Regions from separate parts of the Sporomusa rhizae genome, predicted to be linked through region 2. Evidence: a T-box and tRNA genes for the amino acid it is inferred to sense, from the RefSeq annotation. Region 2 holds a T-box; the other regions hold tRNA genes.

Region 1 (5,978 bases), 420 kb from region 2:
GAATAAGCACCAGGATGACGATAGGGTATTGCAGCACGGGCACATGGTTGCTGAGATCGGCAAAAGTTTAGCCAGTCATCTTAACTGTGCGGGGCTAAGTCTCAGTACGGAATTGGTATATACTGGCGGTCTTTTGCATGATTTGGGCAAGGGAAAGCCTAATCACCCTAAGCGTGGGGAACGCTTGCTAAGGTGCAAGGGATTTTCCGAATTGTCCAGTATCGTTGCTTCCCATATGGATATGGAACTAAAGCCGGAGTGTGCCATTGACGAGGCAGCATTAGTGTTTTTAGCCGATAAATTAGTTCAGGGTACCAGGCGCGTGTCGTTGTCGGAACGTTTTACTCCGGCATTGGATCGATTTGCTGGTAATCGCGAGATCATTGATGCCATTTCCCGAAGAAAGAGGACTGCGGAAGTTATTTGGAATCAGGCAGCAAGCATTTTGGGGATGCATTTAGATGAGATAGTATTCTCAGCAAATAATCCGTAGGGAAGGATTTTACTATATTTCTAGAATAGATGTTTATTCAGCAAACTGCTTACAGGGAGAGGTAGCGATGCAATGGATAGGGCTATAGAGCAGAAGGAAATAGCGCTTTCGACAACCCAAAGTGTATGTCCCGAGTGTTTGAAGCGGATTCCGGCAGTGAGGGTGTTAAAGGGTAATAATGTCTATTTGAGAAAAAACTGCCCGGAGCATGGCGAGGTTCAAGTCTGTGTGTGGGAAGGAGAGCCTGGGTATCTTGATTGGGTTAACCCGCAGATCCCATCGTCACCAGTGGCATGTGCAACCCAAGTCGACAAAGGCTGCCCGTTTGACTGCGGTCTATGTCCGGAGCACCGTCAGCAAACCTGCTGTGTGTTGTTGGAAGTAACAAATCTATGCAACCTGCACTGTCCGGTTTGTTTTGCCTCTGCTTCAGAGAGCTGCAAGGAGGAGCCTGACTTCAAGGTTATTGAGGGCTGGTACCGAATGCTAATGAATAGTGGCGGCCCGTTTAACATTCAGCTATCAGGTGGCGAACCAACTATGCGTGATGATTTGCCGGAGATTATAGCTTTGGGCAAAACGCTAGGTCTGGTTTTTTTCCAGGTTAATACCAATGGTTTACGTTTGGCGGCAGATGAACAATATGTAGAGAGATTAAAAGCCGCCGGTCTCAACTGTGTCTTTTTGCAGTTTGATGGGATAAGCGACGATGTCTACCTAAAACTGCGAGGGCGGGCACTATTTGACCTCAAAAAAAAGGCAATAGAGGTTTGTGCGGCACATGACCTTGGGGTGGTACTTGTACCGACTCTGGTTCCTGGTGTAAACGACAGTCAGTTGGGTGATATTTTGAAATTTGCCATAAGAAACATGCCGATAGTCAGGGGTGTCCACTTCCAACCTGTAAGCTATTTTGGGAGATATCCCGAAGAGCCTGACGACAGTGGCCGTATTACGCTTCCTAGGGTGCTTCGTGAAATTGAAAAACAGACAAACGGGCAAATGAAAGCAAGTGATTTCCGTCCGCCAGGTGGCGAACATGCCCATTGTTCTTTTCACGCTAACTTTATTTTAATGCCGGACGGGCAAATAAAACCGCTTAAACAAGATTCGGCGAGCGGTTGTTGCTGTCAGGGTAAGCCGGCAACAGAGGGGGCAAAACGCGCCAGGCAGTTTGTTGCCAGGCAATGGTCAGCTCCGAAAATTGGTACTAAGTGCAAGGATCAATTAACTCAGGCGGGTGTTGGAAATACAGCCAGTCTTGATGCATTTCTAGAACAGGTGAATACCTATACGCTTGCCGTTTCGGGGATGGCATTTCAAGATGTATGGAACTTGGATTTGGATCGATTAAAACAATGTTTTATTCATGTAGTCGGGCCAGATAACCGGCTGATTCCGTTTTGCGCCTATAATCTCACTAACCGTCAGGGCGCACCGCTGTATCGGAAGAAACTAGGAAAAGACAGTATAATATAAAAACCAAAAGATGTTATGTTGACACGGAATGATAAACATGATAATATATATAACTGTCGTCGGTAATACAATTTACGCCTCGGTAGCTCAGTCGGTAGAGCAGAGGACTGAAAATCCTCGTGTCGACAGTTCGATTCTGTCCTGAGGCACCATTTAAGCGGAAGTAGCTCAGCGGTAGAGCATCGCCTTGCCAAGGCGAGGGTCGCGAGTTCGAATCTCGTTTTCCGCTCCATTTTTTTTATGGCGACATAGCCAAGTGGTAAGGCACAGGTCCGCAAGACCTTTATCCCCTTGTTCAAATCAGGGTGTCGCCTCCAAATAATGCCGGGGTGGCGGAACTGGCAGACGCAACGGACTTAAAATCCGTCGGAAAGAAATTTCCGTACCGGTTCGATTCCGGTCCTCGGCACCAATATTAAAATAAGTTAGGAGCTGTCTAAAGGCAGCTCATTTTTATTTTTTTGTAAAAAATATGCAAACATGTTGAAAGGTAACTACAGTTCAGTAAGGGTTAATGTTTTGTACCGGGTTCTTTATTAATTGGTTTTGGCTTGGTTGATATATTGACATTTTCTAGATGTTCGTGATAAAATTTATTCAATTTAAAAGAGCTCTTATCAAGAGTGGTCGAGGGACTGGCCCGATGACACCCGGCAACCGGCAGTTTACTGCAGTGGTGCTAAATCCAGCAGGAGTAATCCTGGCAGATAAGAGGAAGGTGTAGACACAGGCCCCTTTCCTCGGAAAGGGGCTTTTTATATTTTCCTCTTGAGCAAGTAAGAACGACTAAGGTTTGTGCCCTTGTTCTAAAGAATTGGCGCAAACAAAGTCTTTTCTTAGATTTACGAAAAGAGTATGGCCATTTGGAGGTGCTGTTTACAATGAGTACTGTTACCCTGACGCGCGAATTAGCGCAAAAAAATGTTCCGGAGAAAAAACATAAGCAACTGCGAATGTGCCAGATCAAACGAATGTCGCCGATGGCAGCCATGTCTAATGTTAAATCGATACTAATAGATGATTCTGGAACAAACAAGGAATTTCAGGTTTCTTATGACAGGAAGATTGCGCTTGTTTCCTTTTTCAATTCTACGCCAGATAACGGTGCTGGAAAGATAGCGAGTGTTTTAGAGTCTGTTGCCGGCTATGGAGCTGTCCTGGATATGGTGTCTATTCAGCCGCACCAAGTGAGTTTTGTAGTCCAGGGAGCTTTTTTAACAAAAGTTTGTGAAGGGCTGGAAAAGCTACAGTATAAGCCTGAGGTTATTGACGATTGTGTTAAAGTTGCGGTACAAACCAAAAACGGACATTCGCTGTTAAATGCAGTAACGGTGGTAGCGGCAGGCTTAGCGCAAGCCCATATTCCCATATTGCGTTTAACTGAATCGTATGGGCTGATTGAAGTTCTAATCAAAAGCAGCCATATTCAGCAAGCCCAGCAGGTTTTAACAGAAAGAAGTGGTTTCTTTGGACACTAAGGAGCAGGAAGAAATGAGAGGAGATCATTCGATGACGGATAGAGGTAAAGGATACAACGAACATAATGAAGTCGGCAGCTTGGCCCCAAGAGAAGAGGCGGGGAATGAAGTTGTTATTATTATTCGTGATGGCAAAGTAGTAACATTTATTCAGAAAGATAGAAATGTGCCGCTCGAAGGCATGTATGGCGACGGAATTTAAATTTCAGAGAGCATCTGTTTAAAGGGACAACAGATGCTTTTTTTTATTAGGATAAAGACTTATGGCATAGCAAATTCGTTTAAAGACAGCTTAAATTCTTTGCAAGAAATGCTGCAAAAAAATATTTCCACGCTAAAAACACAAGGAATTTTCCAAATTGTGTAGAATAACAATATTTAAAATTAAAATTCAGAACGATGTTCGGTATAACCGAACGTAGGCTAGTGAGGAAGAAATAAATTGAGCCAGAATATATCAAGTAATACTGAAAAAAGCAAATACTTAGTTGCATCCGTTGACCGGGCTATCGAATTGCTTTTTATCCTCGAGGGTTCATCGCGCGAAATGGGCGTTACCGAATTAAGCCGGGAGCTCGGAGTGCAAAAAAGCACTGTACACAATTTATTGCAAACCTTATTGGCAAGAGATTTTGTCCGGCAGACCGATACCGGACACTATACCTTGGGTTTTCGACTGATGCCGTTAGGCTTAGCCTGTACAGAACGGCTAAATATCCGCAAGATCGCCTCCCCATACCTTAAAGCTTTGGTGGAAGAAGTTGATGAAGCTGTCTTACTGGCCGTATTATCAGCCGGGCGCCTGACCATTGTGGATAAATTTGAACCAACTCGGCCTGTTTTCATCATTCCGTGTTTTGATTATTGTAATACATTCCATAGTACGGCTTTAGGCAAGGTTTTCCTTGCCTATAATACTGATGAGTTTATTGAAAAAGTGCTTTGCCAGGCATTACCGCAATACACCGCTTGCACCATTAATGACAGACAGGCGCTTACTGAGGAAATTGTTAAAATAAAAGAGCAAGGCTATTCTGTGGCGAGCAATGAGACCATGGAGGGTGTTACTTGTATTGGAGCGCCAATCCTTAATGCCAACGGCAAAATTGAGGCAGCGATTACTGTTTCGGGAACTACGGCTTGTTTCGACAAAGAAAAGTATGAGGCAGTTGCGCAAGTCATGAAAGAAAAGGCAAGATTAATTTCCCAAGAGTTAGGGTATCGTGGTTATTTATAGCCAAGACATACTAGTTTAGACGGAGGGGAATAATGGATATTCAGCGAGAATATCGAGCAAAACTTACGGTTGCCGAGCAAGCAGTCAAAATGGTAAAATCAGGACATTGGGTAGATTACAGTTTTGCGACTGCCCAGCCTATTTTGCTGGACAAAGCATTAGCGGCGCGCACAGGGGAGCTTTGGGATGTCAAGATACGTGGCGGCTTAATTTTAAATCCCTTGGCGGTGGTTGAGGGCGATCCATCAAGAAAACATTTTTGTTATAATAGTTGGCATTTTAGTGGCTATGAACGCAATTTAAGTGATCAGGGGTTATGTGATTATATCCCCATGATTTACCGCAACAAGCCACTATTATATCGTAAGAGCTTGGATGTCGATGTAGCCATGATGTCGGTGGCTCCAATGGATAAAGACGGATTCTTCAGCTTTTCTTTGACCAATTCGGCATCAAAAGCTATTAGCGAGAAGGCCAAAACAGTTATTGTTGAAGTTAATAAAAACTTGCCGGTGGCTTGCGGCGGACAAGAAAACTGTATTCATATCAGTGAAGTAGATATTATCGTTGAAGGCAATAATCCGGTATTACCTGTTATCAATCCGGCACCCATTACGGAAACCGATAAAAAAATCGCCAAGTATATTATGGAACAAGTGAAAGACCGATCCACGATACAACTGGGAATTGGCGCACTACCTAATGCTGTGGGAACAATGCTGGCCGAATCCGATATCAAAGATCTTGGAGTACATACGGAATTGCTGGTAGATGCTTATATGATACTGACCAAAGCTGGCCGGATAACAAATAAATATAAGAATATTGATAAAGGTAAGGCAGTATGGTCCTTATGTGTCGGCAGTCAGGAACTTTACGATTGGGTTAATAATAATGCCGGTTTGGCATCCTATCCAATAAACTATACAAACGCGCCACAGGTTATGGCCGCTATTGATAATCTAATCACTATCAATAATTGTGTGGAAGTTGACATTCTTGGGCAAGTTACATCAGAGACGTCTGGCAGCCGTCAAATAAGCGGAACAGGTGGACAACTTGATTTCTTAACAGGCGGATATATGTCTGAAGGCGGGAAGAGCTTCATTTGTTTCCATTCTACATTTACTGAAAAAAAGACGGGCGAAATGAAATCCCGTGTGCTGATGAGTTTGCCTCAGAGTTCTGTTGTGACCAATCCACGCTCGCAAGCCCATTACCTCGTTACAGAATGGGGAATGGCTGATTTAGCCGGGCGGTCTGTATGGGAAAGGGCAGAACGCATTATTGG
Region 2 (5,978 bases):
TCCGTTCACCGCGGTCGAGGTTATAAATCTATTCTCACTTCTGAACTTTATGAACGAGCTCGTGAGGTTGTTAAGGGGTATGTGAAGGCAGACAAAAGTGACGTTGTCATTTTTACTAAAAACACTACCGAGTCAATCAATATGTTAGCATACGCGCTCTCTCCAGGCGGCAAAGAGCAGGTTGTATTATCGACAGATATGGAGCACTTAGCTAATGATTTGCCATGGCGAGACAAATTTACTGTAGACTATGTATCGCTGACTAGGTCTGGAAGGCTGTCAGTAAAGGACCTGGAAGCAAAGCTTAAGGCTTATGGAGGAAAAGTAATTCTTGTAACCGTTACTGGCGCTTCTAATGTTACGGGTTATATCAATCCTATTGCTAAAGTTGCCCGGCTGGCGCATAAATACGGTGCTAAAATTTTGGTGGATGGGGCTCAATGGGTACCACATACGTCTGTTGATATGAAACCTTGCAGTTCACCAGAACATATAGATTATCTAACCTTTTCCGCGCACAAAATGTATGCGCCGTTTGGTGCGGGAGTACTTATCGGGCCACAAGCAACATTTGCCAGCAATATTCCGGTGTATCAAGGCGGTGGAGCCGTTGGCTTAGTTTCACATGAATATATTGAATGGGATGACCCACCGGCAAAATGTGAAGCCGGAACTCCCAATATGATAGGAGTATTGGCACTGATTACTGCCATTGAAACATTGTCTAAACTAAATATTAACGATATCCATACCTACGAGCGAGGGCTAATTGATTATGCAATTGATGGTTTGCGTAGTATTCCAGGCATAAATTTGTATAGTAGCAGGGATGGTAGTGAGGCACGCGTAAGTCTCATATCTTTTACTATGGAAGGTTTACATCATAGCCAAATTGCTGAGATTTTATCACAGGAAGCCGGCATCGCAGTCCGCAACGGTTTGTTTTGTGCTCACCCCTATGTAGAAAAGTTACTTAAACTAACTAAGAAAGAAATAAAATATTATCAAACCTACGACGACAAAACGATACCTGGTCTGGTAAGGATGAGTTTTGGGATATACAATACCTATCAGGAAATTGATATCTTTTACAAATTATTATGCCATGTTGCTAGAAACCGAAACTATTATGCGCGAAAATATGCATATGTATTGGAACCTGACCGCTGCGGCGGCAAAGAGCAGAGTGAATATCTGTATTGCTAAATAAGGCTAAAACCACCTAGACTCCGGATCTACGGCTTCTGGGTGGTTTTGATTTTGTGGCTGCCTCTGTTTCCATTTAATTATTAGAGTTGGCTGATTTAATCCATTCCTCTAACTTGTCTAATACTTCCGTGCGAGCGGTGTCCACCTCTACGCCTCGCCATTCCTGGCCCGTTTCGCTGTCAAACCATAATTCTTTTTGAGAAAAAGTACCGGTAGGATAGAGTTTTTCTTTGGCAGCATCGAGAAGGCCATCCAACATGCTTTGTTTTATGGTCTTCCGGATCATACGGCAGCCAGCTTTCTCGGTAGTAGAGACCTCTATCCCGTCCGGACCGTCGCTAAGCTCGACGTGGGAAAGCAGCTTGCCCTGCTGACCGGCTGTAGAAATAGCCTGCTTGGCATAAGCGGCGGCCTGCTCCCGCTTAATACTGTCATCATTCACGGTAACTCTGACATTGCCGATAATAAGCTTATACATGACGCACCTCCTTATGAACTATTCTATGACTGTCTGCTCGATATAGAACAGTTTTTACCAGTCAAGGTGTAAGTTGACTTTTATAATTTGTTGCTATATAATGGAACAAATAAATCCGAAGAAGCAGAATAGTAAGCTGTACGATGTAGTTCAGAAAGTTGGCGGTTGCTGCGAGCCAATCTGCGTGACAGTTGAACTCGCTGCCAAGGAGCGGTTGTGAACTCATTGTAGCAACTGACGCGAACCTGCGTTATTGGTAAGAGTGGGTGACAGTTGTCATCAAGCAGGGTGGTACCGCGAGAAATCTCGTCCCTGGCGTCAGCCACGGGACTTTTTTAATTTTGTCCGAGGGGGATTGAACTACTAGATGAATGAAAAATATATGCCGCATGAGATTGAAGCCAAGTGGCAAAAACTCTGGGCTGAGAATGATGCTTTCTCTAATACTATTAACCGGCAGCGTCCGGAATACTATGTCTTAGAAATGTTTCCTTATCCGTCTGGCAATTTGCACATGGGGCATGTACGCAATTACTCTATCGGTGATGTTATTGCCAGATTTAAAGTCATGCAAGGCTATAATGTACTGCACCCGATGGGGTGGGACGCTTTTGGCATGCCTGCTGAGAATGCCGCCATTAAGAATGGTATTCATCCATCATCTTGGACTTGGGATAATATTGCTAATATGCGCAATCAGCAGCAAGAATTGGGATTATCCTATGATTGGGACCGTGAAGTTGCAACCTGCCATCCCCATTATTATCATTGGACACAGTGGCTGTTCTTACTCTTTTTTGAACGTGGATTAGCTTATAAAAAGAAGGCCGCAGTAAACTGGTGCAATGACTGTAATACGGTATTAGCCAACGAACAAGTTGTTGATGGTCGCTGCTGGCGCTGTGACTCTGTAGTTGTTAAAAAGGATCTCGAACAGTGGTTCCTGAAAATAACAGATTATGCGGATCGTCTTTTAGCTGATTTGAGTGAACTTAAAGGTTGGCCAGACCGTGTAAAAACCATGCAAGAGAACTGGATTGGACGCAGCGAAGGGGCCGAGTTTAGCTTTGCAGTTCCTGAAATAAACGATAAGATTCCCGTATATACTACCCGCCATGATACTGTGTTTGGCGTGAGCTACATCGTGCTGGCTCCTGAGCACGTACTGGTGGACAAGCTTATTGCCGGCAAACCGGAAGAACAAGCTGTCAGGACATTTATCGAGCGCGTTAGAAATCAAAGTGAAATTGCCCGGACTTCTACCGAAACAGAGAAGGAAGGAATTTTTACGGGTGCCTATGCTGTTCATCCGTTTACTGGCGAACCAGTGCCTATTTGGATTGCCAACTATGTACTAGTCGAATATGGTACTGGTGCGGTTATGGGTGTACCTGCTCATGATCAGCGTGACTGGGACTTCGCTAATAAGTATGGTTTACCCAAGAAGATTGTAGTTCAGCCTGTTGGTAAGGAACTAAGTCTTAGTGATATGACCGAAGCTTATGGCGGACAAGGAACTATGGCTAATTCCGGTGAGTTCAGCGGCTTAGATAATGAAGCAGGCAAGGTGAGGATTGCTCAATGGTTTGAAGAACAAGGCATTGGCAAACGGCGTGTTAATTATCGTCTAAGGGACTGGCTGATATCCCGCCAGCGATACTGGGGGGCACCTATTCCAATTATTTATTGTCCGGAATGTGGTACGGTACCTGTACCTAAAGACCAATTGCCGGTTTTGCTGCCTGAAAATGTTGATTTTACCAGTGGCTCAGTGTCGCCATTGGCTAAAGCTGAAGACTTCATAAACTGTACTTGCCCAAAATGTGGTGGTAAAGCACGGCGCGAAACAGATACCATGGATACCTTCATCTGCTCTTCCTGGTACTATTTCCGCTATACAAGTCCACATACCACAGATCAACCGTTTGAGCCGGATAAAGCAAACTATTGGATGCCTGTTGACCAATACATCGGTGGTATTGAGCACGCTATATTGCACCTGTTATACTCCCGCTTTTTTACCAAAGTATTAAAGGATGCCGGTTTGGTAAATGTAAATGAGCCGTTTAAAAACCTGCTAACTCAAGGTATGGTTATCAAAGACGGGGCAAAGATGTCTAAATCTAAAGGCAATGTTGTTGCTCCGGGAGAAATTATCAGCAAATATGGTGCAGATACTGCGCGCATGTTTATCCTGTTTGCTGCGCCGCCTGAACGTGATTTAGAGTGGAGCGATCAAGGCGTAGAGGGCGCATACCGGTTCTTGAATCGTTTATGGCGGATAGTCGATCACTATACTACTTTAATCGGTACCGAAGCATCTGAATACGACCCTAAGCAACTAAGTAAACCCGAGAAAGAACTACGTCGCATTCTACATGTAACTATTAAGCGGGTAACGGAAGATATTGGTCAACGCTTCAATTTCAATACAGCAATCAGTGCAATTATGGAATTGGTTAATGCCATGTATGCAATAAAAGATCAAGGCGTAACTATAAACTCCGGGTTAGCGCGTGAAGTTGTGGGAAGCTTGCTGAAAATGCTTGCACCATTTGCTCCGCATATTACCGAGGAGCTTTGGCAGGAAACTATCGCTGAAGGCAGTGTGCACAAACAATTCTGGCCAACATTTGACGCTGCCGCTATGGAAGTGGAAGAAGTTGAAGTTGTACTGCAAATCAATGGTAAAGTCCGGGATAAAGTTGTGGTTTCGGCCGGCCTAACTCCTAAAGAACTGGAAAAGACAGCGCTTGAGCAGGAAAAAGTTCGGGAACTTATCGCCGGTAAAGAGGTTGTTAAAGTGATCTCTGTACCGCAAAAGCTGGTTAATATTGTTGTAAAATAGGGATAATAATAGTATTAATTTTAGGAGGCGAGAAGATGAGCGTGCTTAACATTACCAGTACGGATGAATTTAATGACGCTGTATTAAAAGCAGACAAACCTGTTCTGGTTGATTTTTGGGCCTCGTGGTGCGGCCCCTGTAAAATGGTAGCGCCCGAAGTTGAGACTGTAGCCAAGAATTTTGAGGGGAGAGCTGTTGTCGCAAAAGTTAATGTTGATGAGCAGCAGGGATTGGCTACTCAATACAATGTCATGAGCATTCCTACCTTGGTGGTTTTTAAAAACGGCAGTGAGGTCGGAAGAATTACTGGTTATCGACCACATAAGGATATAAGTGCTACATTAGAAAAAGTTTTTTAGCTTAAAAAAACTCCCGGAGCTGGTCCGGGAGTTTTTATTATCCAGCTAGAAAGCGTAATCTCGACCTGACAAGATCAGAATTAACTTTGGCTTGCGTCATAGGCTTGCGCAAGTGGTGCTTTCTTTAGCTTGTATTTGCTTCTAGTTTTTGTCATAATTAGAACTAACTGAGAAAGGAGGCAGGAATGAAGACAAATAGTAAAAAAGTAGGTTTATTCATCCCCTTGCTTTGTATTTGTTTGCTATTATTTTTACCCTTAGCCCTTGCCGCCGAAGAACCAAAAGATACTAAAACGATTACCATTCTTACGGTAAATGACTTTCATGGTACAATGATTGAAGCCGGGAAAAATCCTGGAGCAGCCAAACTTGTGGGATATTTAAAGGCAGAGACTGCTAAGAATCCTTCAGGGACAATCCTTCTTAGTGCAGGAGACATGTTTCAGGGAAGCCCAGACTCAAATATGTTGTACGGCAAACCAGTCGTAGCGGTTATGAATGAGGCGGGTTTTGCTGCGATGGCTCTAGGTAACCATGAGTTTGACTGGGGAATTCAAGTTTTAACAGAACGTATTAACCAAGCCGATTTTCCGTTTGTTGCCGCTAATGTTGTGGATAGAACAACAGGCAACCCCGTCAGTTTTGCTAAGCCGTATACATTTCTTGAAAAGAATGGGCTAAAAATCGCAATAATAGGTTTAACAACTCCTGAGACAGCTTACAAAACTAACCCAGCCTATAGTAAAAATTTCATTTTTTGTGATCCGGCAAAAACAGTAAAAGAGCTTGTACCGCTTTTAAAACAGCAGGGAACTGATATTATAGTAGTCTTATCACATATGGGCAGCGAAGTGGATGCAGCTAATGAGGTTAAAGGTGAGGCGGCTGATCTGGCGTGGAATACCGATGGTGTCGACGCTATTGTTTCTGGTCATACGCATGTAAGGGTTGCCGGGATAGTAAATTCGGTGCCTATTGTTCAGGCTGCTTATAATGGACGGGCAGTAGGCAAGATTGTGTTGAATTTTTCAGAGAGTGCCAATAAAGTAATAGCAGCCGAGGCTTCTGTTGTTGATTTAGCGGC
Region 3 (5,978 bases), 330 kb from region 2:
GCTTTGTTTACTATTTCTTCCCAGCGAACACTACTTAATGACTTCATAAAAGCGCAACAAGAAAAAGAATTAGCCGAAAAAGAAAAAGAATTACCGAAAAAAGACAAGAAGACAATTGAAAAAGAAAAAAAGTCAGATGAAGAAGATTTTTCTGAACCTCCTAATAGAGAAAAAAGTAATAAGTCAATCAGAAATCTAGAGTCTAAGTTGAAAAAATTGCAAGACCAAATTGAAATCATACAAAAGCAAATTGAAGAGTTGAAAAACTAATCAAGGAACTTCCCCTGCAACTCTCTTCTGAGGACTATATTTATTTCTCAACAATGCTAGGCTTATATCTGTAGCCTCTAGCCATTTTTTATCATTTGTTCTTCTATGTAAAGAACTCAAACTGCTGGGGGTAATATCCCCAATAGACAACTTTTATAATAACAGGGTTAATACCTAAGTGGTAGTATAAATTCTACTTGAAAGTTAAATTGCAGGAAGCATTAAGTCTATAAATTAGATTAATGCGTATAAGATGAAAGCCCACCCTTAGCGCATAGCTAGGGGATGGGCTTTTCGGTTAGCTCGTTTTTAATGTTGACATCATCATCTAGGCCAGTACATTATAATCATTACTCCAATTAGCGATATGACACCACCAATAATATCAAACTTATCAGGAATAACTTTATCTACGCCCCATCCCCAAAGAATAGATAAGGCTATAAAAACACCACCATATGCTGCATAAACTCGACCAAAATTCGTAGGCTGTAATGTTGGTATTACTCCATATAAGACAAGGATTATTGCTCCAGCTAATGCATAGCTAAGACCTTTGCCCTCACGTAGCCATAACCAGATCAAATACCCTCCCCCAATTTCAAATAAGCCGGCAAGAACAAAGTATCCCATCGATTTGAAAAATTCCATAGTTACCTCCGATTAAATGATAATTATTCTCAATACATTTTAGCAAATTTTGCTTGGTTAGTAAACAAATTTAAATTAAATTGCTATTTTAGATTGCTTCGGCTGCCGATACATTACTTTAAATATCTTTTGGTTCGTAAGTCAATACTATAGTGAATGAATTTAACTGAAACTATAATTAGGAATACTGGTCGGAGGGGCAGTCTAATGTTTAAACGCATTGATCATGTAGCCTTTATCGTTAAGGATAGGGAAAAATCTATACATTTTTACGAAGGCAATTTTGGTTTTAAAAAGTATTATGAACAAAATGTGCCTGTGCCTACCATAGAAAAGATAGTTTATCTTAAATTGGGCGACACCGTTTTAGAGTTAATACATATGCCGGAAGGACAAACAAACCAAGGATTTCACTTCTGCCTTGAGAGTGATAACTTTGACGAAGATTATGCCCGGCTAAAGAAGGCCGGCATCCCTATTGATACCGAAGCTCATCCGGCAGGAACCCGCGAGCCCAGTGAAGAAGGTTGGCGCAGAGTAGTATTTGTCGGCCCTGATGGGGAACTAATAGAATTTAGAGGATAATAACGAAACAAGTAACCATCAACTAAGCAGTCTTAAATAGAAGCGAATTTGGCATTTTTTTTTGTTCTGATAGCGTACTATGTCAAATAATTTTTTATGAAATCTGAGCATAGCAAATACGCCTGTTGCCTTAATCGATTAACAGAAATTACCATTAAACATACAGTAACTGACGAAGAACAGAATAAAAGAGCTTTTCCCCTCTCGGACTTGAACCGGGAAAATACCTCGTTTCAATCACTGTAGGGATGCAATCTAGCAAAAGTACAAGTTCATATTAACGTACAATTCGCATTTACAGGACGAGGTGGATAATGCTATCAGACGAGGTCATAGCCTCAAGAAAGTATTCGATCTCCGCTCTGTCCCAGAGCGAAAAAGCTCTATGTTGTCGTGCTTACGCAGATAATAGTTCGAGGGATTTTTGGTGCCTTAGCTTTTTTAACACTTCATTTTTGATAATCGTTTTTGCTGTTTTTGAGTGAAAAGGCTGTTTTTTTGTTAGCATGGCAAATACGATCTTGAGCAGTTTGTTACCCATGGCAATGAAAATTACTTTGGAATGCTTACCTTTTTGTTTCAAACGGTCAAAGAACGGTTTCAAATCAATATTATGACGACATATGTTGCGACCTGCCTGGTAAAGTACGTAACGCAAATGCTTGTTACCTTGCTTTGTAATACGCCCATAGTAACCTTTTTGGCCGCCGGATTGTCTTACCATTGGATTGGTTCCCGCCTTTTTAATGAGTTGACTTGCTGAATCAAAATTAGAGATATCGCCAATTTCACTAAATAATTCGGCTGCAGTAACAGCACCAATTCCCGGAATTGTTAATAGCAAATACCCATCTGTCTGAAGAAGGAGTATCTCCATTTCCTTTTCAAGTCGGTCAATATTATCATCTAATCGCGTTAAATCACTTAGTTTAAGTTGCAGCAAAAGAAGTTCTGGTTCTAATTCTGCTTTTGAGAGTGAATAAGCGCATTGTGCCGCTTGTAAAAGTTTCTGAATAGTTGTTTGACGCAGTTTTAAATTGTGCTCTTTAGAAATGCGCCGCAAGCCTGGTTCACCAAGTCGGAGGATATCTGATGAATGGGGGGCGTTCTTCAAGAACCAAAGTGATGATTTTCCAAAAAAATCGCTAAAGATACGGACCTTTTTGGGACGGTTATGATGCAAGGACACTAAACCTTGAAAGGGACGGAAGATTTTGTCCATCAAATTTCTGATTTCAATGCGAATTACGGAACGCTTTCTAATTTCTTGTCTTCTAGCTCTGGTTAAGGCGAGTAATTGTCGGTAATGTCCCGTAGGGAGCTGTGATTGGGTAGCCTTATTATTCTTTAAGGAATAAGCGATAGCAACTAAATCACGATCATCTGTTTTACACCAATTGAGAGCACTGGAACGTTCTTCATGGGTAGTAGCAGCATTAATAATAGCTACGGTATACCCATGGGAAGTAAAGAAGCGAACTATATCTTCATAATAATGCCCGGTGGCTTCGATACCGATAAATACTCTCTCAATGTTAAATGTCGCCTTAGCCTTCTCCAATTTAGCGAGACATAGATTCAAGCCAGGTTTGTCGACAGAGAAAAAGAACGAGTGATCAATAATGTCACCAAAGTAATTACAAATAAGTGCTTTAGGTAGAAACTTAGCCGCATCAATTGCTACTAACAAAACCTGCTCAAAATTTACTCCACGAAGGAGTTGAGAGAATTGACAACCTTTCTTACCTTGAATATTATTTGATGTAGAACCCATTGACTTCAACCTCCTAGGGGTAGTAGGTAGTAAGAATGAAGTTCTTCGTCAGATACTTTCATCTTACACGAAGTCAATGGGTTTTTCCTGTTATATTCACTATATCACACACTAGAAAGTATAACTTTCGCCTGGATAAGGGCAACATCGACTTCCGCTTTCGCCAAAGGCTCGGCGCAAGCCGTGTTTTCTTTATCTTCAGGTAGCGATTGATCCCCAAAGTTTTTTTTACTGTACGTGCAATCAATTACTAAAAACGATTAATTATATTAAAATCAATCATTTTTAGTAATTGATATATGGTGATATACTTGAATTAAAGATAAGTTAGAGAGGGGTTGCAAAAATGGAAATGTATTCGTTGGCTATAATTTTATTTATTTATATTTCACTCCGATTATTTGTTTGGAGCCAAGCGCTAACAAAGTCAAAGCCGGCTTTTTGGACAAGAGAGTTGATTCAAATCGGTAATACGGAAGCTAAACCAGCTAGGCACGATAAATCATCCTATAGAAAAAGAAGTTTAATTGGAACTCTTAAATAGAACTAATTGAGTTGTGAAATTTCAGATGTTGGCCGATATGTAATGAGAGTTCAGGAGATTAGTAATGGTACATACCGATTTTTATTGTCCCAAATTACAATCCGCTTTGAAACCACTAGATGAAGACGGGCGAGAATAAGGGTTTAAAAAAATCTTGAATTTATGTTGACAATAATCGATTCAACTGGTATAGTTATAATCCGAGGACGCGGGAGTGGCGGAATTGGCAGACGCACCAGACTTAGGATCTGGCGGGTGACCGTGGGGGTTCAAGTCCCTTCTCCCGCACCATATGCCGGAGTGACGTAATTGGCAGACGTAGCAGACTCAAAATCTGCCGGGGGTAACTCCGTGTCGGTTCGAGTCCGACCTCCGGCACCATTTATTATAACTAAACATTATAACTTCGGGGCGTGGCTCAGTTTGGTAGAGCACCTGGCTTGGGACCAGGGGGTCGCAGGTTCAAATCCTGCCGCTCCGACCAGAAATATTCTAGATCAGAGGAATTGGTCTATTTTTTTTGCAAAACGATCAGTTGACATAACTGATGAAATTTGCTATAGTAATAAATCTGAAATGACGGCGATATGGCCAAGTGGTTAAGGCTAAGGTTAGCAAGACCTTGATCCCCTAGTTCGAATCTGGGTGTCGCCTCCAAAAAAATGCCTGGAATGCATGTTATCTTAGATATGTCCAACCTACTTTGATATATAGGGAATTCAATGATATATGGCTGTCGAGCCGCCTTTAGAGTGGAGGACAAAAGTATATCTCAGGATGCCCACCTGCTAGGTGCAGGTTTGGACATATAAAGAGACGACATTTTGGGCTAGTAATAAAACTAATAAATAACAATTGACTTAATATAAACAACATGGTATTCTATATAAGTCGCTGTAACGACGGAATTAATTGGCACAAAAAAAGTGTTGATATAACGAAGAATGAATGTTATAATATTAATCCGTTGCTAACAGGGTAATGTGTTCTCTGAAAACTGAACAATGTAAGTAATGCATCATAGCGTACTATCGTATGAGCCTCATAACATGCATGGCTGTATAGGCCTTCGTATTATGGCGTCTCAATACAATGTACGGAAAGCCAGATGTGCAAGTGGTTAATAAAACCACGTCAAAACTTTAACGGTGCGGAAATAGCTCAGCGGTAGAGCATCGCCTTGCCAAGGCGAGGGTCGCGAGTTCGAATCTCGTTTTCCGCTCCAAGAAATAATAGAGCCATCAAGGCTCCATAAATATACTTTTATGGAGAGTTTGATCCTGGCTCAGGACGAACGCTGGCGGCGTGCCTAACACATGCAAGTCGAACGGGGAGTTACTTGTAACTCCTAGTGGCGAACGGGTGAGTAACGCGTAGATAACCTGCCTCTAAAATGGGGACAACACCGCGAAAGTGGTGCTAATACCGAATGTGGTATCTTTATCGCATGATAAAGATAAGAAAGATGGCCTCTATATATAAGCTATCGTTTAGAGATGGGTCTGCGTCTGATTAGCTAGTTGGTGAGGTAAAGGCTCACCAAGGCGACGATCAGTAGCCGGTCTGAGAGGATGAACGGCCACACTGGGACTGAGACACGGCCCAGACTCCTACGGGAGGCAGCAGTGGGGAATCTTCCGCAATGGACGAAAGTCTGACGGAGCAACGCCGCGTGAGTGAAGAAGGTTTTCGGATCGTAAAACTCTGTCGTTTGGGACGAACGTGCTTTGGGTAAATAATCTAAAGTAATGACGGTACCAAAGGAGGAAGCCACGGCTAACTACGTGCCAGCAGCCGCGGTAATACGTAGGTGGCAAGCGTTGTCCGGAATTATTGGGCGTAAAGGGCGTGTAGGTGGATTCTTAAGTCGTGTGTCTAAGTGCGGGGCTCAACCCCGTATAGGCGCAGGAAACTGGGGATCTTGAGTGCAGGAGAGGAAAGTGGAATTCCCAGTGTAGCGGTGAAATGCGTAGATATTGGGAGGAACACCAGTGGCGAAGGCGACTTTCTGGACTGTGTCTGACACTGAGGCGCGAAAGCTAGGGGAGCGAACGGGATTAGATACCCCGGTAGTCCTAGCCGTAAACGATGGGTACTAGGTGTAGGAGGTATCGACCCCTCCTGTGCCGGAGTTAACGCAATAAGTACCCCGCC
Region 4 (5,978 bases), 600 kb from region 2:
TCCATGGGTCAGCAATATCTTTGGCTATGCCTTGTGTTACGAAGGGTTCTATAACCATGGCGGCATCGATGCTCTTATTGCCTAACGAAACAAGCATATCTGGAAATGCCCGGATTACTTGCATATCAATATCCTTGGTCGTTAACCCGCCTTTTGCTAAAACCCGAGCTAAGCATATTTCATCAAGAGAAGCTGTACCTACTATTGCGATTCGTTTGCCACGCAGATCAGCATAATCCTTGATACTGTTAACGAGATCTTTTCTAATTATTAAGCGGTAGTACCCCTGACCAGGAACATTAATACCTTTATCGGCTACGATTTTAACTGGAATATCACGAGATATAGCGTTTAACAGCCCGGAAGCTGTTACTGTTGCGCCTACATCGAGCTGCCCTGCCGCTAACTGGTTTATCATTTCTTGACCGGTGTTAAATTGAACCGGTTCAATTTTAATGCCAAGATCTTTGTAATAGCCTTGTGCCATGCCGATAAGAATTCCGGCATCTGAAACGACTTGCTTCATGCCAACTTTAACGACAGTTTCTTGTGGTAATGCCGTTAATCCAGGAGCCCAGGCGGGTCCTTTCGCTGGAGTAACTTGGGTAGCAGGCGCCTGACTGCAGGCGGTAATTAAGAAGGTGAGTGCAAGTAGAACTGAAAGCAGTCCTCCCCAACGTTTAAACATGTTTTTCCCTCCTTGATAATTTTAAACCTCTAAGCCGTTAGGAACTACTTCATAGTATTCAAAGTTTGTATTTTGGTTACATGATATGCAGGTTTTTTGCTAAGAGGCAAGAATATAATATAAAATCAGCAGGAGAGGAACAATCATGGAAAAAATAATTGAACAGGTTACGCAGTGGGATTTTTTGCAAAAAGTTCCACAAGAGCTTTTTGGATTCACATTAATTAGTGAAATGATGACTTGTGGGTCTCAATATCGCATTTTTACATATAATAATTCAGTAAGGCACAGGAGTTTTTCCATTCTATATGATAAAGCTACAAAAGAATTTTTAGCTCGTATAGTGATTGGGTTAACTGAGTTCTGTGATATAAGTTTTATTACCGGTGACATAGTATTGCTCGAAAAAATATTAAAAGAACGGCTTGAAAGAACATTACGAGGTTTGGCGAATTTTGACCCAGCTTCTTTATGCCTTCGCTTCCGCCAAAAAAAAATTATGGAGTGGGCATATATATCACAATTACCTAAACAATTATCAGGATTTGAACTTTTTATAAATCCGCAAGAATCTGTTAAGGCATTAAATGGATCTTATGTTATAATAGATTACAGTGATTTTGCTACGGAGAGCAATTTTACTGTAAACTATAATATATATAGAGATGAGTTTTTTAGTGAAATTCGGTTGAAACGAACCCCGATTATGACCGCTGATTTTGATGCCAAAACACTTACTGAACTTGAGGGAAGATTAACTGAGAAATTACATCAAACGCTTGAAAGCTTGCGACTAAAGTTGCAAAAATAATTTGGATTATTGTATTTTGGGAGGTATATTTGTGTCAAGAATTTTAGTTTGTGATGATTCTGCATTCATGCGTATGATGTTAAAAAAGCTGCTAACAGATAACGGTCATGAAATTGTTGCTGAGGCTGGAGACGGAAAACAGGCAGTTCAGTTATATCGACACCACAAACCTGATTTGGTTACAATGGATATTACTATGCCGATTATGGACGGAATTGAGGCCGTAAAATTTATTCATGAGGAAGATCCGCTGGCGCGTATTATTATGGTGACGGCCATTGGTCAGCGTAGTATTATTACAGATGCACTCAAAGCGGGGGCTTCAAGTTTTATCATTAAGCCTTTTGACCCTGAACAGGTAGAAGAAACTATAAATAAAGTACTAGCTGTATAGATATATTCACTTGACGACTTGATTTTCTTGATATATAATAAAATTTGTTCTGGTATCACTAACTTAACTTTAACGATAAAGGCTATTGACTTTAAGTAAAGGCTAAGATATACTGGATTACGCGGTTTCTAGCGGCCCTGTGGTGTAGCGGTCTAACATGCCGCCCTGTCACGGCGGAGATCGACGGTTCAAATCCGTTCAGGGTCGCCAATATGCCTCGGTAGCTCAGTCGGTAGAGCAGAGGACTGAAAATCCTCGTGTCGACAGTTCGATTCTGTCCTGAGGCACCATTTAAAGCGGAAGTAGCTCAGCGGTAGAGCATCGCCTTGCCAAGGCGAGGGTCGCGAGTTCGAATCTCGTTTTCCGCTCCATAATTATGGCGGCATAGCCAAGTGGTAAGGCAGAGGTCTGCAAAACCTTTATCCCCCAGTTCAAATCTGGGTGCCGCCTCCATAAAAAGTAGAAGCCACATTTAGTGGTTTTTATTTATACCCCATGCCGGGGTGGCGGAACTGGCAGACGCAACGGACTTAAAATCCGTCGGGTGGTAACACCCGTACCGGTTCGATTCCGGTCCTCGGCACCAGTAGGTAGAAAGAGACTTCGCATATTGCGAAGTCTCTTTCGTTATATAGTATATTAAAATAAAAGTACAGCGGGGTTTATGATGATTATATGTGCTAGTAGAAGAACAGATATACCTGCTTTCTTTCCGACATGGTTTATGAACAGAATTGAGGCCGGATATTGTACTGTTGTTAATCCTTTTAATAGCAAGCAAATATCATATGTATCACTTCTTCCTGGTGATGTAGATGTTATTGTTTTTTGGACAAAAAATGCCGCCCCTATATTTAAAAGCTTGCAAAAGCTAGACAGTCGGGGGTATCGCTATTATTTTCAATATACAGTAAATGATTATCCGGTATCTTTTGAACCTAATTTACCCGTTCTTCCTCAACGAATAGAAGATTTTAAACAATTATCAGCAAAGTTAGAATATGAGAAAGTAATCTGGAGATATGATCCGATTATCATTAGTAATCTAACTCCTTATGAATATCATTTATCAAAATTTGCTAAGATTGCGGAAGAATTACGAGGTTTTACTAAGCGAGTGGTTATTAGTATTGTTGATGAATACCGTAAAGCAACTTATAATTTTCGAAAACTACAAAAGCAAGGAATTTGTCTGGGCACAAACTATACTTTACCCGAATTTGGTGAGATGATTAAAAAGATGGTAGCTATTGCGTGTAACAACGATATGGAAATTTTTAGCTGTGCTGAACGAATTGATTTAAAAGGATTCAATGTATTGCCAAATAAGTGTGTAGACGATAAGTATATAAAAAAAGTATTTAATTTGGATATCGAAAAGCAAAAAGATAAGTATCAACGACCGGAATGTGGCTGTATAAAGAGTAAAGATATTGGCTTTTACGATACATGCCTGCATGGATGCTGTTATTGTTATGCGGGTAGCTATTTTGCCGGCAGCAATAACCACAAGAAACATAAACCGGAATCTCCATCGCTGCTGGGATATTATGATGTTAATTTGTAATAGGATGTTAGATTTTTATTAATATTTTTGACTTAGTGATGTCAATAATTAACATAAAATTGGTATATAATTTGTGCTAATTGTATGATACAATAATCATGTCTCTTGTTACCATAATGTTAGATGAAGTGAAAGGAGTACCTAACCTATGAGAAACAAGTTATTTTTAGTCGCAATGCTTTGTCTGGCCTTGTTAGTTACCGCTGGTTGCGGTGGTGGGTCTACATTCAAGCGAGTGTCGGGTTTATCCTCGGAACAAGTGGTACATAATTTCTTTGATGCGGCAAAAGGAAATAGAATGAATGAAGCTGCATCATATGTGTCGCCGGCATCTACTGGCAATACCCGGACAGTGCTTAAATTTGTAACAGGACAAAGTAGTTCATCCATCCAAAATTATAATCTGCTTTCTGTGAAAAAAGTTGCTGTGCAAGGAAATTATGCAGCAGTTGTTGCTACGATGCAGCAACAAAACTCTATTAGTCTAACTATTAAGCCAGTGGGCTTAGAAAAAATTGATAATGAATGGTACATTGTTGACTATGATCAAGTTTTTCGTGACGCGAAATATCAAGTATTAGCACAATTGTTTAGAACTATCCAATAAAAACTAAGAGGAGCTTTCATTGAACAAATGAGAAGCTCCTCTTTTTATGAAAAGATTAATGCTTCTAAAACCATGCGAAATGGCTTATATGTAATACAGAATTATATAGATTTTAAAATTTATATTTCAATGTATAAAACAGAAAAACGCTTGTTGACATAATTAATATCCATATGATATTATATAAAAGTCGTCAGTTTTGATTACAATTTGTTTCAAAAATGGCAAAATTAAACTCTAAAGTAGTTGTTGACACGTTAAAATTAACGTGATAGCATATATAACTGTCGCCGCTGAAAACGCGGCAACAACAAAACGTTCCCTGAAAACTGAACAATGTAAGTAATGCATCAGCGTACTATCGTATGAGCTTCATAATATGCATGGCTGTATAGGCCGTCGTGTTATGGCGCCTCAATACAATGTACGGAAAGCCAGATGTGCGGTGCTCATTGAGCACACAAAACAATTCTTTTTTTGAATTTATGAGCCAACAAATGGCTCCATAATAATGAAGTCAAATATGACTTTGAACTTCTGCCTGTCTCTTCTGATATAGTAGTTTATCTGCTTATCTAGATAGCAGCCGGCAAATAGCAATAAGGCATATAGACGGCATACAATTTTATGGAGAGTTTGATCCTGGCTCAGGACGAACGCTGGCGGCGTGCCTAACACATGCAAGTCGAACGGGGAGTTACTTGTAACTCCTAGTGGCGAACGGGTGAGTAACGCGTAGATAACCTGCCTCTAAAATGGGGACAACACCGCGAAAGTGGTGCTAATACCGAATGTGGTATCTTTATCGCATGATAAAGATAAGAAAGATGGCCTCTACATGTAAGCTATCGTTTAGAGATGGGTCTGCGTCTGATTAGCTAGTTGGTGAGGTAAAGGCTCACCAAGGCGACGATCAGTAGCCGGTCTGAGAGGATGAACGGCCACACTGGGACTGAGACACGGCCCAGACTCCTACGGGAGGCAGCAGTGGGGAATCTTCCGCAATGGACGAAAGTCTGACGGAGCAACGCCGCGTGAGTGAAGAAGGTTTTCGGATCGTAAAACTCTGTCGTTTGGGACGAACGTGCTTTGGGTAAATAATCTAAAGTAATGACGGTACCAAAGGAGGAAGCCACGGCTAACTACGTGCCAGCAGCCGCGGTAATACGTAGGTGGCAAGCGTTGTCCGGAATTATTGGGCGTAAAGGGCGTGTAGGTGGATTCTTAAGTCGTGTGTCTAAGTGCGGGGCTCAACCCCGTATAGGCGCAGGAAACTGGGGATCTTGAGTGCAGGAGAGGAAAGTGGAATTCCCAGTGTAGCGGTGAAATGCGTAGATATTGGGAGGAACACCAGTGGCGAAGGCGACTTTCTGGACTGTGTCTGACACTGAGGCGCGAAAGCTAGGGGAGCGAACGGGATTAGATACCCCGGTAGTCCTAGCCGTAAACGATGGGTACTAGGTGTAGGAGGTATCGACCCCTCCTGTGCCGGAGTTAACGCAATAAGTACCCCGCCTGGGGAGTACGGCCGCAAGGTTGAAACTCAAAGGAATTGACGGGGGCCCGCACAAGCGGTGGAGTATGTGGTTTAATTCGACGCAACGCGAAGAACCTTACCAGGGCTTGACATTGAGTGAAAAACTTAGAGATAAGTTCCTCCCTTCGGGGACACAAAAACAGGTGGTGCATGGCTGTCGTCAGCTCGTGTCGTGAGATGTTGGGTTAAGTCCCGCAACGAGCGCAACCCTTATCCTTTGTTGCCAGCGCGTAAAGGTGGGAACTCAAAGGAGACTGCCGCAGACAATGCGGAGGAAGGCGGGGATGACGTCAAGTCATCATGCCCCTTATGTCCTGGGCTACACACGTACTACAATGGGCTTAAACAAAGCGAAGCAAGCCTGCGAAGGTAAG

The links. The T-box of region 2 lies ahead of leuS (leucine--tRNA ligase). A T-box ahead of a tRNA ligase gene usually reads a tRNA of that ligase, here a tRNA-Leu.
Region 1: it has a tRNA-Leu gene. The T-box ahead of leuS (leucine--tRNA ligase) is inferred to sense a tRNA for this amino acid. The anticodon was not compared.
Region 3: it has a tRNA-Leu gene. The T-box ahead of leuS (leucine--tRNA ligase) is inferred to sense a tRNA for this amino acid. The anticodon was not compared.
Region 4: it has a tRNA-Leu gene. The T-box ahead of leuS (leucine--tRNA ligase) is inferred to sense a tRNA for this amino acid. The anticodon was not compared.

Annotation. Positions count from the first base shown of each region.
Region 1 covers NZ_CP156925.1:1,935,348-1,941,325, forward strand. The annotation lists gene SRRS_RS08640 (DVU_1551 family NTP transferase) at 1-493, shown strand, start outside; gene trsS (radical SAM (seleno)protein TrsS) at 566-1,972, shown strand; tRNA gene SRRS_RS08650 (tRNA-Phe) at 2,049-2,124, shown strand; tRNA gene SRRS_RS08655 (tRNA-Gly) at 2,130-2,204, shown strand; tRNA gene SRRS_RS08660 (tRNA-Cys) at 2,215-2,289, shown strand; tRNA gene SRRS_RS08665 (tRNA-Leu) at 2,296-2,384, shown strand; SAM riboswitch class I at 2,584-2,686, shown strand; gene SRRS_RS08670 (hypothetical protein) at 2,854-3,450, shown strand; gene SRRS_RS08675 (hypothetical protein) at 3,482-3,652, shown strand; gene SRRS_RS08680 (IclR family transcriptional regulator) at 3,893-4,687, shown strand; gene SRRS_RS08685 (acetyl-CoA hydrolase/transferase family protein) at 4,720-5,978, shown strand, end outside.
Region 2 covers NZ_CP156925.1:2,354,921-2,360,898, forward strand. The annotation lists gene SRRS_RS10770 (aminotransferase class V-fold PLP-dependent enzyme) at 1-1,206, shown strand, start outside; gene SRRS_RS10775 (hypothetical protein) at 1,283-1,687, opposite strand; T-box leader at 1,797-2,004, shown strand; gene leuS (leucine--tRNA ligase) at 2,055-4,535, shown strand; gene trxA (thioredoxin) at 4,571-4,894, shown strand; gene SRRS_RS10790 (bifunctional UDP-sugar hydrolase/5'-nucleotidase) at 5,080-5,978, shown strand, end outside.
Region 3 covers NZ_CP156925.1:2,020,775-2,026,752, forward strand. The annotation lists gene SRRS_RS09130 (hypothetical protein) at 1-270, shown strand, start outside; gene SRRS_RS09135 (YnfA family protein) at 595-921, opposite strand; gene SRRS_RS09140 (VOC family protein) at 1,129-1,506, shown strand; gene SRRS_RS09145 (IS110 family transposase) at 1,904-3,280, opposite strand; tRNA gene SRRS_RS09150 (tRNA-Leu) at 4,033-4,115, shown strand; tRNA gene SRRS_RS09155 (tRNA-Leu) at 4,119-4,205, shown strand; tRNA gene SRRS_RS09160 (tRNA-Pro) at 4,232-4,308, shown strand; tRNA gene SRRS_RS09165 (tRNA-Cys) at 4,406-4,481, shown strand; RNA gene ssrS (6S RNA) at 4,485-4,659, shown strand; tRNA gene SRRS_RS09175 (tRNA-Gly) at 4,975-5,049, shown strand; rRNA gene SRRS_RS09180 (16S ribosomal RNA) at 5,087-5,978, shown strand, end outside.
Region 4 covers NZ_CP156925.1:2,956,443-2,962,420, reverse strand. The annotation lists gene SRRS_RS13985 (ABC transporter substrate-binding protein) at 1-688, opposite strand, end outside; gene SRRS_RS13980 (hypothetical protein) at 834-1,499, shown strand; gene SRRS_RS13975 (response regulator) at 1,531-1,893, shown strand; tRNA gene SRRS_RS13970 (tRNA-Asp) at 2,027-2,103, shown strand; tRNA gene SRRS_RS13965 (tRNA-Phe) at 2,108-2,183, shown strand; tRNA gene SRRS_RS13960 (tRNA-Gly) at 2,190-2,264, shown strand; tRNA gene SRRS_RS13955 (tRNA-Cys) at 2,272-2,346, shown strand; tRNA gene SRRS_RS13950 (tRNA-Leu) at 2,391-2,479, shown strand; gene SRRS_RS13945 (DUF1848 domain-containing protein) at 2,558-3,460, shown strand; gene SRRS_RS13940 (hypothetical protein) at 3,609-4,067, shown strand; rRNA gene SRRS_RS13935 (16S ribosomal RNA) at 4,692-5,978, shown strand, end outside.